DNA from 3 places in the Streptomyces sp. NPDC002232 genome. Region 3 is predicted to be linked to each of the others. Evidence: riboswitches for the same ligand, from Rfam matches in the RefSeq annotation. Region 3 holds a riboswitch; each other region holds the start of a gene.
What was found. Region 3 has a riboswitch for S-adenosylmethionine ahead of thrC (threonine synthase). Riboswitches for the same ligand answer to the same signal wherever they lie in the genome.

Region 1 (4,953 bases), on a different contig from region 3:
GTCCTCGGCACGTACCTGTCGATGTTCCTGTTCGGCGGCGAGTTCCCCGGCGGCGACTTCGTCGCCCGGTTCTACTCGGCGCACGTGCTGCTGCTCCCCGGCATCATGCTGGGCCTCGTGGTCGCCCACCTCATCCTGGTGTTCGTCCACAAGCACACCCAGTTCGCCGGCCCCGGCCGCACGAACAACAACGTCGTCGGCATGCCGCTGCTGCCCGTGTACATGGCGAAGGCCGGAGGCTTCTTCTTCCTGGTCTTCGGCGTCATCGCGGTCATCGCGGCGATCGCCTCGATCAACCCGATCTGGGCCATCGGCCCGTACCGTCCGGACCAGGTGTCCACCGGCGCCCAGCCCGACTGGTACATGGGCTTCGCCGAGGGTCTGATCCGTGTCATGCCGGGCTGGGAGATCAACCTGTGGGGCCACACGCTGGTCCTCGGCGTGATGATCCCGCTGGCGATCTTCCCGGCGGTCCTCGCGGCCATCGGCGTCTACCCGTTCATCGAGTCGTGGATCACCGGCGACAAGCGCGAGCACCACATCGCGCAGCGCCCGCGCAACGCTCCGACGCGCACCGCCTTCGGTGTCGCCTGGATCACCGCGTACATGATCATGCTCGTGGGTGGTGGAAACGACCTCTGGGCGACCCACTTCCACCTGTCGCTGAACTCGATCACCTGGTTCGTGCGGATCTTCTTCTTCGTCGGCCCGGTCATCGCGTTCATCGCCACCAAGCGGATCTGCCTCGGCCTCCAGCGCCGCGACAAGGACAAGGTGCTGCACGGCCGCGAGTCGGGCATCATCAAGCGCCTGCCGCACGGTGAGTTCGTGGAGATCCACGAGCCGCTCAGCCAGGGCGAGCTGCACCGCCTCACGGCGCACGAGCAGTACGACGCCGCGCAGCTCCCGCCGGCCGTCGACGAGAACGGCGTCGAGCGCAAGATCGGCCCCATGGAGAAGCTGCGGGTCAAGCTCAACAAGGGCTACTACGGCGACGACAGCCAGGTCGCCAAGCCCACGGTCGAGGAGTACAAGGAGATCCAGAGCGGCCACGGCCACCACTGATCACCTGAACCCCTGACCTCCTGAAGGTCGCCACGGCGAGAGCCCCGTCCATTCGATGGACGGGGCTCTTTGCCGTCCCCGGAGGTCGATAGGGTGGGACCGTATCCGTCACGTGATCACCAGGAGCTGCCATGAGCGCTGCGACCCCCGCTGGAGGACCTACCACGGCGGGCCGCTCCTGGCCCGTCCTGCTGAACGGTCTGCTCGACGGCCGGGACCTCTCCGCCGACGACACCGCCTGGGCGATGGACCTGATCATGAGCGGCGAGGCGACCGACGCGCAGATCGCCGGCTTCATGGTGGCGCTGCGCGCCAAGGGCGAGACCGTGCAGGAGATCACCGGCCTCGTGCGGACCATGTACGCGCACGCGAACGTGATCGAGGTGCCCGGCCCCGCCGTCGACATCGTCGGCACCGGCGGCGACGGCGCCAAGACGGTGAACATCTCCACCATGGCCTCCATCGTGGTCGCCGGCACGGGCGCCAAGGTCGTCAAGCACGGCAACCGGGCCGCGTCCTCCGCCTCCGGCTCCTCGGACGTCCTGGAGAAGCTCGGCATCAACCTCGACCTGACCCCGCGCCGGGTCGCCGAGGTCGCCGAGGAGGCGGGCATCACCATGTGCTTCGCCGTCAGGTTCCACCCCTCGCTGCGGCACGTCGCCGCGGCCCGCGGGCAGCTCGGCATCCGGACCACCTTCAACGTCCTCGGGCCGCTGACCAACCCGGCCAAGGTGCGGGCCCAGGCCGTGGGCGTCGCCGATCCGCGCATGGCGCCGGTCGTCGCCGGGGTCTTCGCCGAGCGCGGCAACTCCGCCCTCGTCTTCCGCGGCGACGACGGTCTCGACGAGCTGACCACCACCTCCACCTCCCGCGTCTGGGTGGTCAGGGACGGCGGTGTCACCGAGGAGCGCTTCGACCCGAGGGACGTCGGCATCGAGCTCGTCACGCTGGAGGCGCTGCGCGGCGCCGACGCCTCGTACAACGCCGACGTGGCGCGCCGGCTGATCGCGGGGGAGACCGGCCCGGTCCGGGACGCGGTGCTGCTCAACGCCGCGGCGGCGCTCACCGCCCTGGAGCCCGGCGCGGGCACCCTGGTGGAGCAGCTCGCCGCGGGCATCGCGAAGGCGGCCGAGTCCATCGACTCCGGTGCCGCCCGCCGCACGCTGGAGCGGTGGATCGCGGCCAGCAACGCCTGAGCCGGTGTGAACGGCGTGTGTCGTCCCCGTCCCGGATGCCGGGACGGGGTTGCGGCCCCGTGATCGCCTGGCATAAGTTCTGGAACAGGTCATGAGTGACAGCTGCAAGGCCCCGGCCGGCTGTCCGGCAACCCTCCGTCCGTGGCGGGGTGCCCCGGGTGAAGACCAGGTCGTACGGCAGAAGCCTGCGGCAAGCGCGGACCCCTGCGCGTCACCCTGGGGTCCTTGGTCCTCTAGGGAGCGTTGTCTCGTGAGCAAGCGAATGCGTTAGGGCCCTTCCGGCCCCTCTTCCCCTCAACACCCGTATGTGGCGCCGCCCTTCGCGCGCTTCCGCCCTGCGGGCCCCTTCACGCCTTTTCGCGCCCCTTTTATGCCGGGAGATACCGCCATGTCCGCACGCCCGAACACCGCCACCGTCGACACCGCCGCCGCCGAGTCCGCCGACCCCTGCTGCGACGCCCCGCTGCCGGTCCTCGGCCGGGACGTCACCGTCCCGCTCGTCACCGGTGGCGAGGTCAGCTACGCGGCGCTCGACTACGCGGCCAGCGCGCCGGCCCTCCAGCGGGTCTGGGACGACGTGGCCGCGTACGCCCCCTACTACGGCAGCGTGCACCGGGGCGCCGGCTACCTCTCCCAGCTCTCCACCGACCTCTTCGAGAACAGCCGCGCCACCGTCGCCGAGTTCCTCGACTGCCGCGACGGCGACCAGGTCGTCTTCACCCGCTCCACCACCGACTCGCTGAACCTGCTCGCCGCCGCGATCCCGGCCGGCTGCCAGGTCTTCGTCTTCGAGACCGAGCACCACGCCTCGCTGCTGCCCTGGCGGGACGCCCGCGTCACCTACCTCAACGCGCCGCGCACCCCGGAGCAGGCCGTCGCGACCCTGGAGCGGGCCCTCGCCGACCGCGACCCGTACGGTCCGGCCCTGGTCTGCGTCACCGGCGCCTCCAACGTCACCGGTGAGCTGTGGCCGGTGAAGGAGCTCGCCGCCGCCGCGCACGCCCACGGCGCCCGGATCGTGCTCGACGCCGCCCAGCTCGCCCCCCACCACCCGGTCTCGGTGCGCGAGCTCGACGTGGACTGGGTCGCCTTCTCCGGGCACAAGCTGTACGCGCCCTTCGGCTCCGGCGTCCTCGCCGGCCGCGCCGACTGGCTCCAGGATTCCGAGCCCTACCTCGCGGGCGGCGGCGCCTCCCGCAAGGTGGCCCGCCGGGCCGACGGTGGTGTGGACGTGGAGTGGCACACCACCGCGGCCCGGCACGAGGCGGGTTCGCCGAACGTGATCGGCGTCTACTCGATCGCCTCCGCCTGCAAGGCGCTCACCGAGGCCGGCTTCGACTCCCTCGTCGCCCGCGAGCGGCACCTGATCGACACCGTCCGCGCGGGCCTGGCCGAGGTGCCCGAGGTGCGGGTGCTCTCGCTCTTCGGCGACGACGCGCCCCGCGTCGGCGTCATCTCCTTCGTCGTGGAGGGCTGGAACAGCTCCCACTTCGCCGCCGCGCTCTCCGCCGAGTACGGCATCGGGGTCCGCGACGGCCTCTTCTGCGCCCACCCGCTGGTCCGCACGCTGCTCGGCAGCGACCCGCAGGACCCGGGCGAGTGCGGCGCCCCGGAGGCCGCCCCGGGGGAGCGCTCGCTCAACGCCATCCGGGTGAGCTTCGGCGCCGGTACGCCGGACGAGCACGTGGAGCGTTTCGTCGGCGCCGTGAAGGAGCTCGTGCGGGACGGCGCGCAGTGGAAGTACCGCACCGAGGACGGCCGCTGCGTCCCGGACCGCGGCTGATCGGTCACTCGTACGGGTGAAGGGGGCCTCCCGGTCGGGAGGCCCCCTTCGGCCGTGCTCGGGTGCCCGGTGTCAGGACTCCAGGCCGATGGCGAAGGCCGCCTCCAGGTCGTGCTGGGAGTACGTCCGGAACGCGACGTGCGTGTCCGTGGCCTCGACGCCGGGGATCTTGCTGATGCGGCCGGGGATGACGTCGGCGAGGTCGTCGTGGCGCGGGACCCGGACCATGGCGATCAGGTCGTACGTACCGGTGACCGAGAAGACCTCGCTGACGCTGTCGAGCGCGGCGATCGACTCGGCGATCTCGGGGATGCGGTCCACGCTGGTCTTGATGAGCACGATCGCGGTGATCACGGCTGGCTTTCTCCCTCGGTCGCCGCGGCTGGGGCTTTCACTCTATCCCCACCGCGGAACCGCCCCCAGGCGTAGAGGAACCCGACGGAGAAGCCCACCACGTGGGCCAGATAGGCGACGCCCGGTCCGGCGCCCGCGGCCCGCGCGGCCATCCACTGGAGCGTGAACCAGAAGATCAGCACGATCCAGGCGGGGAAGCGCAGCGGCAGGAAGAACAGGAAGGGGAAGAGGCTGGTGACCCGGGAGCGCGGGAAGAGGAAGAGGAACGCCCCGAGCACCGCGGAGATCGCCCCCGAGGCGCCGACCAGGGTCTGCTCGCTGTCCGCGTGCGCCACCGCGTACCCGAGCAGGGCGATGTAGCCGGTCCCCAGGTAGAAGAGGCAGAACTCGACGGGCCCCATGCGCTCCTCGGCCATCGCGCCGAAGACGTACAGGAAGAGCATGTTTCCCAGCAGGTGGAGCCAGCTGCCGTGGACGAAGAGCGCGGTCAGCGGGGTGAGCAGGGCGCGCGGATCGCCGTTCATCAGCTCGGCGGGGACGACGCCCCAGCGGCGG
Region 2 (4,953 bases), on a different contig from region 3:
ACGGGGCCGGGTGGCGCGGGACGTGCACGACGTCCTCGCGCACTCCCTGGCCGGCATCAACATGCAGCTCGAACTGGCCGACGCCCTGATCGAGGTCGGGGAGACGGAGAAGGCCCGGGAGGCGACCGCACGGGCGCAGAGCCTGGTCCGGGAGAGCCTGAAGCAGGTGCAGTGGACGGTCCGCGCGCTGCGCGAGGAGGCCTTGCCCCTGCTGGAGAGCCTCACCGCGCTGCTCGAGTCGTCCGGCCACCACGAGGCGCTGACCGTGACCGGGACGGTGCGTGAGCTGCCGACCCGGACGACGCACGACCTCCTGCGGATCGCGCAGGAGGCCCTGACCAACGCCACGCGTCACGCTCCCGGTGGGAGCGTGCGGGTGGCGGTGGCGTACGACGAGGGGACGACCACCTTGAGCATCCTCAGCGAGCCGGGGACGATGCCGGCGTCCGCCGCCGGTACGGGGAGCGGGATGGGGCTGATCGGGATCCGCGAGCGCGTCGCCCTCATGGACGGAACGGTGACGACGGGTCTCGTGCCGTCCGGCCCCGGGCGGGGCTGCTGGAAGGTCGAGGTCGTGATCCCCGTATGAACGAGTCGGCAGCGGGCTCCCCCCTGATCAACGTGGTCGTCGCCGACGACCAGGCCGCCGTCCGCGAACCCCTGGCGATGGTCCTCGCGCTCACCGCGGACATCAGCGTCGTCGCGACCGCCGCCAACGGCCACGAGGTGCTCGACGCCGTCGCCGAGACGCCGGTCGACGTCGTCCTCATGGACCTGCGGATGCCCGGGATGGACGGGACCGAGGCGACGCGCCGGCTGAACGAGTCCCACCCGGACGTGGCCGTGGTGGTGCTCACGACGTTCGCCGACGACGACTCGGTCATGGCCGCGCTGGCGGCGGGGGCCCGTGGGTACCTGACGAAGAACGCGGGCCGTGAGGACATCGCCCGCGCGATCCGCGCCGCCGCGGCGGGCCAGTCCGTCCTCGACCAGGAGGTGCGCGACCGGTTGCTGGCCGCTGTGACGGGGGCGCAGCGGTCCGCCCCGGGCGAACCCCTGCCGGGGGACCTGACTCCCCGGGAGCGCGAGGTGCTGGCGCTGATCGGGCAGGGGCTTCCGAACCGGGCGATCGCCGAGCGGCTCTTCGTCAGCGAGGCCACGGTCAAGACGCACATCAACAACCTCTTCGCCAAGGCCGGCATCCGGGACCGGGCCGAAGCCGTGCGCCGGGCGATCGCCGCCGGTCTGGCGTGAGGCCGGCGCCTCGCGCGCGGTCCAGTGCGGGGACGGTGCGTCCGTCCCGGTCCGGCGTGCGGACGGTGCCCCGCGCGGTCCGGCGTGATGACGAGACACCCCTAAGGTCGGATCCCGTCGCAGGCGATGCGCAGATGCCGCGGCCCGCGCGGTACCGCGTTCTGGCGGTACGGGGGCGTGTCTTCGAGCAGGCGGGGGTTCTCCAGCCTCCGTGCCGGCTCCGACAGGGCCGGCTGGGCCTCCAGACCGGCCGGCGGTGCGCCGAAGCAGCTGCGGATGCCGCTGCCGAGCCCGAGGTGCTGGATGTCCGGGCGGTCCGGGCACCGAAGCGGTCCGGGTGCTCGAAGCACCGGGGGTCGCGGTTGCCGGACGCCAGGACCAGCCGGAGCGTCGAACCTCTGGCGGACCGATCGAGTGAGCCGTCCGGCCGGGCCGGTTCGAGGCGGCCGGGCGGGCCGGTCGACGACGGCCCGCCGCTGCTCGGGCCTGCGTCAGCCGGTCACGGTGATCTGCCGGGTCGGGTCGGTGGTGTCGGTGAGCTGGTACGTCGCGCTGAAGGTCGCGGACTGGTTGCCGGTCGGGCAGAGGAAGCCGCCCGTGGCGGTCGCGGGGACGGGGGCGTTGGCGATCGCCAGCGCCGAGGGGGCTCCGTTGGTCCAGCCGCCGTCGACGGTGGTGGGTCCGGTCGGCGAGGCGGTGATGGTGCAGCTGGCGAGGCCGCCGGTCTTGAGGACGACGCCGCCCTTGGGGATGGTGAAGCCGCCGGCGGCGGGGGCGCCGTTCTGGAGGGTGAGCTTCCAGGGGCCGTTGGTGGCGTTGCTGGTGATGGTGACGCTCACGCCGAAGACGCTGGTGGTGCAGCCGCTGAAGCCGGGCGGGTTGATGGGGACGGAGACGGGGCCCGCGTCGTTGTGGTTGCCGGGGGCGGCGGGGACGGCGTTGTTCGCTCCGCCCGTCGGTACGGAGGCGGAGACGGTGCAGGTCATCGTGGTCGAACCGGCGACGAAGGTGGCCTTGCCGGTGAGCTTGGCGGCGAAGGCGTGACCGGCCGGCAGGACGGTGGTCGGGGCGGCCTGGGTGCCGCCGGCGCCGAGGGCGAGCGCCCCGGCGGTGGCGAGGCCGGTGAGGGAGACGAGCAGCTTGGACATGGGTTTCTCCTCGGTGAGGGACGGGGGGTGCGAGGAGGTGCGGGTCGTCGCGCCGTGCGGGGTGCGTGGGGGAACCGCGCAAAGTGACTTGAGAGTAGAACCGGCCGGTAGGGGTGCCCAAGGGACAATCACGCCACTCCTGACGATCCGTCAGTAAGGTTGACGCGGCGGGGCGCTTGACATCGCGACGGCCGGAGCGGGGAGGGGGCGCGAGCCCCGCCCGACCCGATGGGCGCGGCAGACCGCCACTCCTTCCGGGGAGGCCGTTGGCTGGCCGCCCGGCGCGTCTTGTATGGTTCTCCGCGAATCATCCAGAGGGGTGGAGGGACCGGCCCTACGAAGCCCCGGCAACTCCCCGGTCGACTCGGCGCTCTCCTTCGCGCCGCGCCGTCGGGTCCAGTGCCAACTCCGGCCCGCGCCAACGTGGCGCGGGAAAAGATGAGGAGACACGGTGCTCTCTGTGCTGACCTTCGCCCTCCCCCTGCCTGCCCCGGGCCTCCCGTGTACCCGTCTCGCGTTCGCCGCGGCATAACGGCCGAGCTCTTCGGCCCTCCCCGCTGAGCATCCCCACCCTCCCTGCGTGAGATCGCCGCGAACCTTCGCGCGCGGACCGAGACTGGAGCACCCCCTCATGGACATTTCGGATATTTCTAGTGGTGTCGGCGTCCTCGACAAGGCCGCGGTGATCCTCGGCGCGCTGGCGTCCGGCCCGGCCACCCTGGCGGGGCTCGTGTCCGCCACGGGCCTGTCGCGGCCCACGGCGCATCGGCTGGCCCTCGCGCTCGAACGCCACCGTCTGGTCGCCAGGGACATCGAGGGCCGCTTCGTCCTCGGCCCCCGACTCGGCGAACTGTCGGCCGCCGCGGACGAGGACTGCCTGCTGACCGCGGCCGGTCCCGTCCTCATCTCCCTCCGGGACGCGACCGGCGAGAGCGCGCAGCTCTACCGCCGCCAGGGCGAGGTGCGCGTCTGCGTCGCCGCCGCCGAGCGGACCTCCGGACTGCGCGACATCGTGCCGGTCGGGGCGACGCTCCCCATGAAGGTCGGCTCCGCCGCCCAGGTGCTGCTGGCCTGGGAGGAACCGGAGCGGTTCTACCAGGGGTTGCAGGGCGCGCGCTTCACGGCCACGGCTCTGAGCGGCGTACGGCGCCGGGGCTGGGCCCAGTCGATCGGTGAGCGCGAGCCCGGGATGGCCTCGGTCTCGGCCCCGGTCCGCGGTCCCTCCGACCGCGTCGTGGCCGCCGTCACGGTCACCGGGCCCATCCAGCGCCTGACCCGGCAGCCCGGCGCCCGTCTCGCGAAGGCCGCCGTCGCCGCGGCCGACCGGCTCACCGCGGTCGTCTCCCACGCGTGACCCCGGCGGCACCCCCGGCTCCGGGCGCCCGGCCCTCCCCCGGCCCCGCGTCCGGAGCGTAAATCGGTCGACGCCGCCGCTCCGTGCGGGCAAAGTGGCGCCCCGTGACGAGCAGTGAGCTGTGGACCCGCGATTCCGCCGACCGTTACGACGCCGAGGAGAGCGAGAGGTCCTCGGCCGCCTTCCTCGGACCGACCCTCGCCTTCCTCGCCGATCTCGCCGGAGACGGCCGGGCACTGGAGTTCGCCATCGGAACGGGACGCGTGGGCGTCCCGCTGCGGGAGCGCGGCGTGCCGGTGGCGGGCATCGAGCTCTCCGAGCCCATGGCGGCCGTCCTGCGGAGCAAGATCGACGCCGACACCCTCCCGGTGACCATCGGAGACATGGCCACCACCGTCGTCCCCGGGGAGTTCTCCCTGGTCTACCTCGTCTACAACACCATCACGAACCTGCTCACCCAGGACGAGCAGGTCGAGTGCTTCCGCAACGCCGCGCGCCACCTGGCGCCCGGCGGCCGGTTCGTCATCGAACTGGGCGTACCGCCCCTGCGGTTCCTTCCGCCGGGCCAGGTCGCGGTGCCGTTCGACGTCTCCGAGCGGCACCTCGGCTTCGACACCTTCGACCTGGTCGAGCAGGTCCTCGTCTCGCACCACCTCACGCGCGACGGCGCGGACGGCCGCTACCGCCGGGGCAGCTCGCGGCACCGGTACGCCTGGCCCGCGGAGCTGGACCTGATGGCGCGGATCGCCGGCCTGGAGCTGGAGCGCCGCGTCGCCGACTGGGACGGGACCCCGTTCGCACAGGACTCCGCCCAGCACGTCTCCGTGTGGCGCAAGCCGCTCTGAGGGCCCGGCGGCACCGGTCAGCGGCCGGCTCCGGCGGGCAGCGGGGGCGTCACCCAGCGGACCGCCGTCGTGACCGCCCGTCCGCCGGGCCGTGCGAAGCGGAGCAGGATCCGGATCCGACGGGGCACCGGAATCAGGTCCCGGGCCCACGACGGCAGGAGCTCCACCGCCGCGGCCGCCAGCAGGAGGTAGGGCAGGCGCGCGGGCCACGGCAGCGGCGGTGACGCCAGCAGGTACCGGGCCGTCGCCGACGACTCCTCCGTCGCCTCCAGCTCCCCGCGCCGGCCGTCGAGCGCCGCGACGAGTCCGGCACGGCTCCGCGGCGGGTCCGGGACGCCCAGCCGCTCGGCGA
Region 3 (4,953 bases):
CGCGCTCAACCATGCAGAATTGCCCCTTCCGCTTATTGACGCGGAAGGGGCAATTCGAGAAAGACGGGACAGCCGGTGCGGCTCAGCAGCCGCCGGCGACGGCCGGGATGATCGAGACGCCCGCGCCGGCCGGGGTGGCCGTCTCCAGGCCCTGCTCGAAGCGCACGTCGTCGTCGTTGACGTAGACGTTCACGAAGCGGCGCAGCTTGCCCTGGTCGTCCAGGACGCGGGCGGCGATGCCCGTGTGGTTCTTCTCCAGGTCCGCGATGACCTCGGCGAGGGTCGCGCCCTCGGCCTGGACCTCGGACTGCCCGCCCGTGTAGGTGCGGAGGATGGTGGGGATGCGGACGTTCACGGCCATGTTCGGAAACCTTTCGGTGGGCCAGGGGGCGGACGGACTCAGACGGCCAGGCCGGCGTCGCGGAACGCGTCCAGGCTCGGGCGGATGGTGACGGTCGCCTGAGAGGTGTCGGCCACCGCGTCCAGGGTCTTGAGTCCGTCGCCCGTGTTGAGTACGACGGTGGTCAGGTCCGGGTCGAGGAGACCGGCCTCGACGAGCTTCTTGGTGACGCCGACGGTCACGCCGCCCGCGGTCTCCGCGAAGATGCCCTCGGTGCGGGCGAGGATCTTGATGGCCTCGACGACCTGCTCGTCGTTCACGTCCTCCACGGCGCCGCCGGTGCGGCGGGCGATGTCCAGGACGTACGGGCCGTCGGCCGGGTTGCCGATCGCCAGCGACTTGGCGATCGTGTTCGGCTTCTGCGGGCGGACGACGTCGTGCCCGGCCTTGAAGGCGGCGGAGACCGGGGAGCAGCCCTCGGCCTGGGCGCCGAAGATCTTGTACGGCTTGTCCTCGACGAGGCCCAGCTTGATGAGCTCCTGGAGACCCTTGTCGATCTTGGTCAGCTGGGAGCCGGAGGCGATCGGGATGACGAGCTGGTCGGGGATGACCCAGCCGAGCTGCTCGCAGATCTCGTACGCGAGCGTCTTGGAGCCCTCGCCGTAGTACGGGCGGAGGTTGACGTTCACGAAGCCCCAGCCCTCGCCGAGCGGGTCGCCGATGAGCTCCGAGCAGAAGCGGTTGACGTCGTCGTAGTTGCCCTCGATGGCGACGAGGTCACCGCCGTAGACGCCGGCCATGACGACCTTGCCCTGCTCCAGGTCGTGCGGGATGAACACGCAGGAGCGGAATCCGGCGCGGGCGGCGGCGGCGCCGACGGCGCCGGCCAGGTTGCCGGTGGAGGAGCAGGAGAGGGTGGTGAAGCCGAAGGCGCGGGCGGCTTCGAGCGCCTGGGCGACGACCCGGTCCTTGAAGGAGTGGGTCGGGTTGCCGGAGTCGTCCTTGACGAAGAGCTTGCCGGGGGCGACGCCGATCTCGGCGGCGAGGTTGTCGGCCTGGACGAGCTTGGTCCAGCCGGGGTTCAGGTTCGGCTTCTCGGCGACGTCGGCCGGGACGGGCAGCAGCGGGGCGTAGCGCCAGATGTTGGCGGGGCCGGCCTCGATCTGCTTGCGCAGCGCCTCGGGGTCACCGGTGGGGAGGTCGTACGCGACTTCGAGCGGTCCGAAACAGAGCTCGCAGGCGAAGATCGGGCCGAGCGGGAAGACTTCACCGCATTCGCGACAGGAGAGCCCGGACGCGGGACCGAGGTCGACGTTGGTGGGTGCGACGGTCTGAACAGCCATGGAGGCGAGGCCCTTTCTCCTCATCTTTCCCATGACGAATTTTTCGCCATGAGACGGATTTGGCACCTTCCCTAGCCGGGGGCCTCGATGGAGTACGAGACGAACCGACTGGAGGGTTGCCGGGGCTTCAACGGGCCGTTTCCCTCTGCCCCTCTGGATGAGCGGTATTCGATTGTGAAGCGTGGTGGACTTTCGTTCCTGCGCTCCGACGCGGTCGGCACCCCGACGTGCATCGGGCATCCGCGTTGTTCAAGACTGTAACCGAAGGCCCGGAACCTTGGACCGGCCGTCCGAACCGCGAGATGGAGATCACGTGCTGGAGGAAGTGGAGCGCTGGCTGGCCCGGCGGTCCTGGTCGGTGTCCGACCGCCCGCTCGACCGGGTGCTCGCCGCCAAGCGGAACACGACGGTCAGCGTCGTCCTGCCCGCGCTGAACGAGGAGGCGACGGTCGGGGAGATCGTCTCCGTGATCCGGCGCGAGCTGATGACGGAGGCGGTGCCGCTCGTCGACGAGCTGGTGGTGATCGACTCGGGCTCCACGGACCGCACGGCGGAGGTCGCGGCGGCGGCCGGCGCCCGGGTGGTCGCCCGGGACGCGATACTCCCCCGCATACCGGCGGTGCCCGGCAAGGGCGAGGTGCTCTGGCGGTCGCTGATGGTGACGAGCGGGGACGTCGTGTGCTTCGTGGACGCGGACCTGCGGGACTTCTCGGCGGACTTCGTGACGGGGATCGTGGGCCCGCTGCTCACCGACCCGGACGTGGACTTCGTGAAGGCGATGTACGACCGCCCCTTCGGCCCGGACATCGACGGGCCCGCCTCCGGCAGGCCCCCCGGCCAGGGCGGCCGGGTGACGGAGCTGGTGGCCCGGCCGCTGCTCAATCTGCACTGGCCGCAGCTGGCCGGCTTCGTGCAGCCGCTGGGCGGCGAGTACGCGGCGCGGCGCTCGCTGCTGGAACGGCTGCCCTTCCCGGTCGGTTACGGGGTGGAGCTTGGACTGCTCGTGGACGCCCTGCACACGGTGGGCCTGGACGCGCTGGCCCAGGTGGACGTGGGGGTGCGCAAGCACCGGCACCAGGACGGTCTGGCGCTGGGCCGGATGGCGGCGGCGATCTACCGGACGGCGCAGCTGCGGCTCTCCCGGGGGCATCTGGTTCGGCCGGTGCTGACGCAGTTCGAGCGGGGCGAGAAGGGCTTCGAGCCGACGACGTACCCCGTGGACACCGAGGAGCGGCCGCCGATGGCCGAGGTCACGGAGTACGCGCGGCGCCGCGTGGCGTAACGTCCTGTGATGATCTGTTTTGCATAAATTGCCCTTTTATGCGCTTCAGACTTCCTCACCCGGGCCGGGTGCTCGCGGCCCTCGGGCTCACGGCGGGTTCGCTCGTGTCCGCCGCGACCGTCCCGGCCGCGGCGGACGTGATCGAGCCCTTCGGCCTGCGGTACGCCGCGTCGCTGTACGGCGACTTCACCACGATCGGCAACACGGTCGTGGGCTGTCCGGACGCCCCGGCCGGCCCGGCGGCGCGCTGCGCGGCGGCGACCTCGGGCCGGGGCCCGGACGGCGAGGACACCTTCGTGACGCGGCGGATCGACGCGGCCGGCACCGGGAGCACCGCGTTCGGCTCCAGCACCGGGCACGTGCGGATCCCGGCGGGCGCCCGGGTCGCGTACGCCCGCCTCTCCTGGGGCGGCAACGACGGCACGTACCGGGGCCCGGGCGGCGCGCCGCTGAAGCGCTGCGGCTCCTCCGGCGCGGACGCCGGGCGGTCCCCCGGCGACCCGACGACGACGGCTCCGGTGCTCCGGGTGGGGTCCGGGGCGGCGGTCCCGGTCTCCCTCGACAGCGTGGTCGCCGACCCGGCCGACACCGCCGGCCCGCACTACTACACGGGCGAGTCCGACGTGACCGCCGCCTTCGCGGGCGTCTCGGGGACGGACGTGCGGGTGGCGGTCGGCAACGTGTGGGCGCCCAGCGGCAAGGGCTGCGCGGCGGGCTGGTCCCTGACGGTCGTCCACGCCTTCCCGGGCCCGGACCCGGTGAAGGCCCCCGAGCGGCGCGACGTCCGCCTCTACGGCGGGCACGTCCTCCAGCGCCCGGAGTCCCCGGCGACCACGATCACCGTGGACGGCTTCCACCGGGCGCCCGGCACGGTGCGGGCGGGCGTGACCGCGTACGGGGGCGACCGGAGCACGCCGGGCGACCGCTTCCTCGTGAACGGGCGCACCGTGCTCGCGCCCCGCACCGGCGACACCGACAACTTCTTCTCCGGCGAGAACGACGGCGCGCTCTCCCCGCGGCTCGCGCACAACCTGAGCGTCGACGCCAAGACCTTCGACGTCCCGGCCGGCGTGGTGGAGCCCGGCGCGACCACGGCCGACCTCGCCTTCACGACCGGCGGCGACCCGTACGTGCCGACCGCGCTCGCCCTCTCGGTGCCGGTCCCGGACCTGGAGACCCCCCGGACGGCGCCCACGGAGCGGGAGAGCGCCCTGCCCGCCCCGCCCCGGCCGGCGGCCCCGGTCCCGACCCCGACGGGCCCCGGCCCGGCCCGCGAGGAGCCCGAGCCGGACCCGAAGAACCCCTCCCCGAAGCCGAGCGCCCCGCGCGGCGTCCCGGCATCCGCCCCGGGCTCCCCCGCGGCCCCGGCCACCGCTCCCTCCTCCCCGCAGCCCCCCGCCGCCCCGGCCCCGGGCCCGCGGGGAGACCGTCACGCCGGCTCCATGGCCGAGACGGGAAGCAGCGGCGAGCGCCTCTGGCTGCTCGGCGCGCTCGCGGTGGCCCTGGCGGCGACGGGCCTGGTGGCGAAGGCGGCGATGCGCGGCCGACGCGACTGACCTGCGATGACTGGCCGTGGCCGAATCGACCCGTCTCGTATACGTACGTTTGAGCGTTTACGAGACGGGCTAGGTTCGCCACATGGCTACTGTGCTCGTCGCATCCAACCGGGGCCCGGTCTCGTACGCGCTCGGCGAGGACGGCTCGCTCGACGCCCGCAAGGGCGGCGGCGGCCTGGCGTCGGCGTTGAGCACCATCGACGCGCGGGAGAGCCTCTGGGTGTGCGCGGCGCTCGGCGCGGGCGACCGCGAGGCGGTGCGGCGCGGGACGGCCGAGCCGGGCGTGCGGATGCTGGACATCGATCCGTCCGTGTACGCGGACGCGTACAACGGCATCGCGAACTCGGTGCTGTGGTTCCTCCACCACCACCTGTACGACATCCCGCGCGAACCGGTCTTCGACGCGGAGTTCCGCCGCCTCTGGGACTCCTA

Region 1: linked by a shared signal. The riboswitch ahead of ACFYXU_RS08575 (aminotransferase class V-fold PLP-dependent enzyme) and the one ahead of thrC (threonine synthase) in region 3 are both predicted to bind S-adenosylmethionine.
Region 2: linked by a shared signal. The riboswitch ahead of ACFYXU_RS21940 (IclR family transcriptional regulator) and the one ahead of thrC (threonine synthase) in region 3 are both predicted to bind S-adenosylmethionine.

Annotation. Positions count from the first base shown of each region.
Region 1 is NZ_JBIARV010000002.1:401,163-406,115, reverse strand. Features, by position in the region: gene ACFYXU_RS08585 (cytochrome bc complex cytochrome b subunit) at 1-1,065, shown strand, start outside; gene trpD (anthranilate phosphoribosyltransferase) at 1,197-2,261, shown strand; SAM riboswitch class IV at 2,349-2,464, shown strand; gene ACFYXU_RS08575 (aminotransferase class V-fold PLP-dependent enzyme) at 2,650-4,044, shown strand; gene ACFYXU_RS08570 (Lrp/AsnC family transcriptional regulator) at 4,117-4,398, opposite strand; gene ACFYXU_RS08565 (rhomboid family intramembrane serine protease) at 4,395-4,953, opposite strand, start outside.
Region 2 is NZ_JBIARV010000004.1:894,993-899,945, reverse strand. Features, by position in the region: gene ACFYXU_RS21960 (sensor histidine kinase) at 1-589, shown strand, start outside; gene ACFYXU_RS21955 (DNA-binding response regulator) at 586-1,254, shown strand; partial or broken gene ACFYXU_RS21950 (cytochrome P450) at 1,356-1,654, opposite strand; gene ACFYXU_RS21945 (hypothetical protein) at 1,746-2,402, opposite strand; SAM riboswitch class I at 2,707-2,847, shown strand; gene ACFYXU_RS21940 (IclR family transcriptional regulator) at 3,034-3,756, shown strand; gene ACFYXU_RS21935 (class I SAM-dependent DNA methyltransferase) at 3,861-4,601, shown strand; gene ACFYXU_RS21930 (oxygenase MpaB family protein) at 4,619-4,953, opposite strand, start outside.
Region 3 is NZ_JBIARV010000001.1:1,316,354-1,321,306, forward strand. Features, by position in the region: gene ACFYXU_RS06030 (MoaD/ThiS family protein) at 83-361, opposite strand; gene thrC (threonine synthase) at 400-1,707, opposite strand; SAM riboswitch class I at 1,701-1,847, opposite strand; gene ACFYXU_RS06040 (glucosyl-3-phosphoglycerate synthase) at 1,997-2,965, shown strand; gene ACFYXU_RS06045 (hypothetical protein) at 3,004-4,521, shown strand; gene ACFYXU_RS06050 (trehalose-6-phosphate synthase) at 4,604-4,953, shown strand, end outside.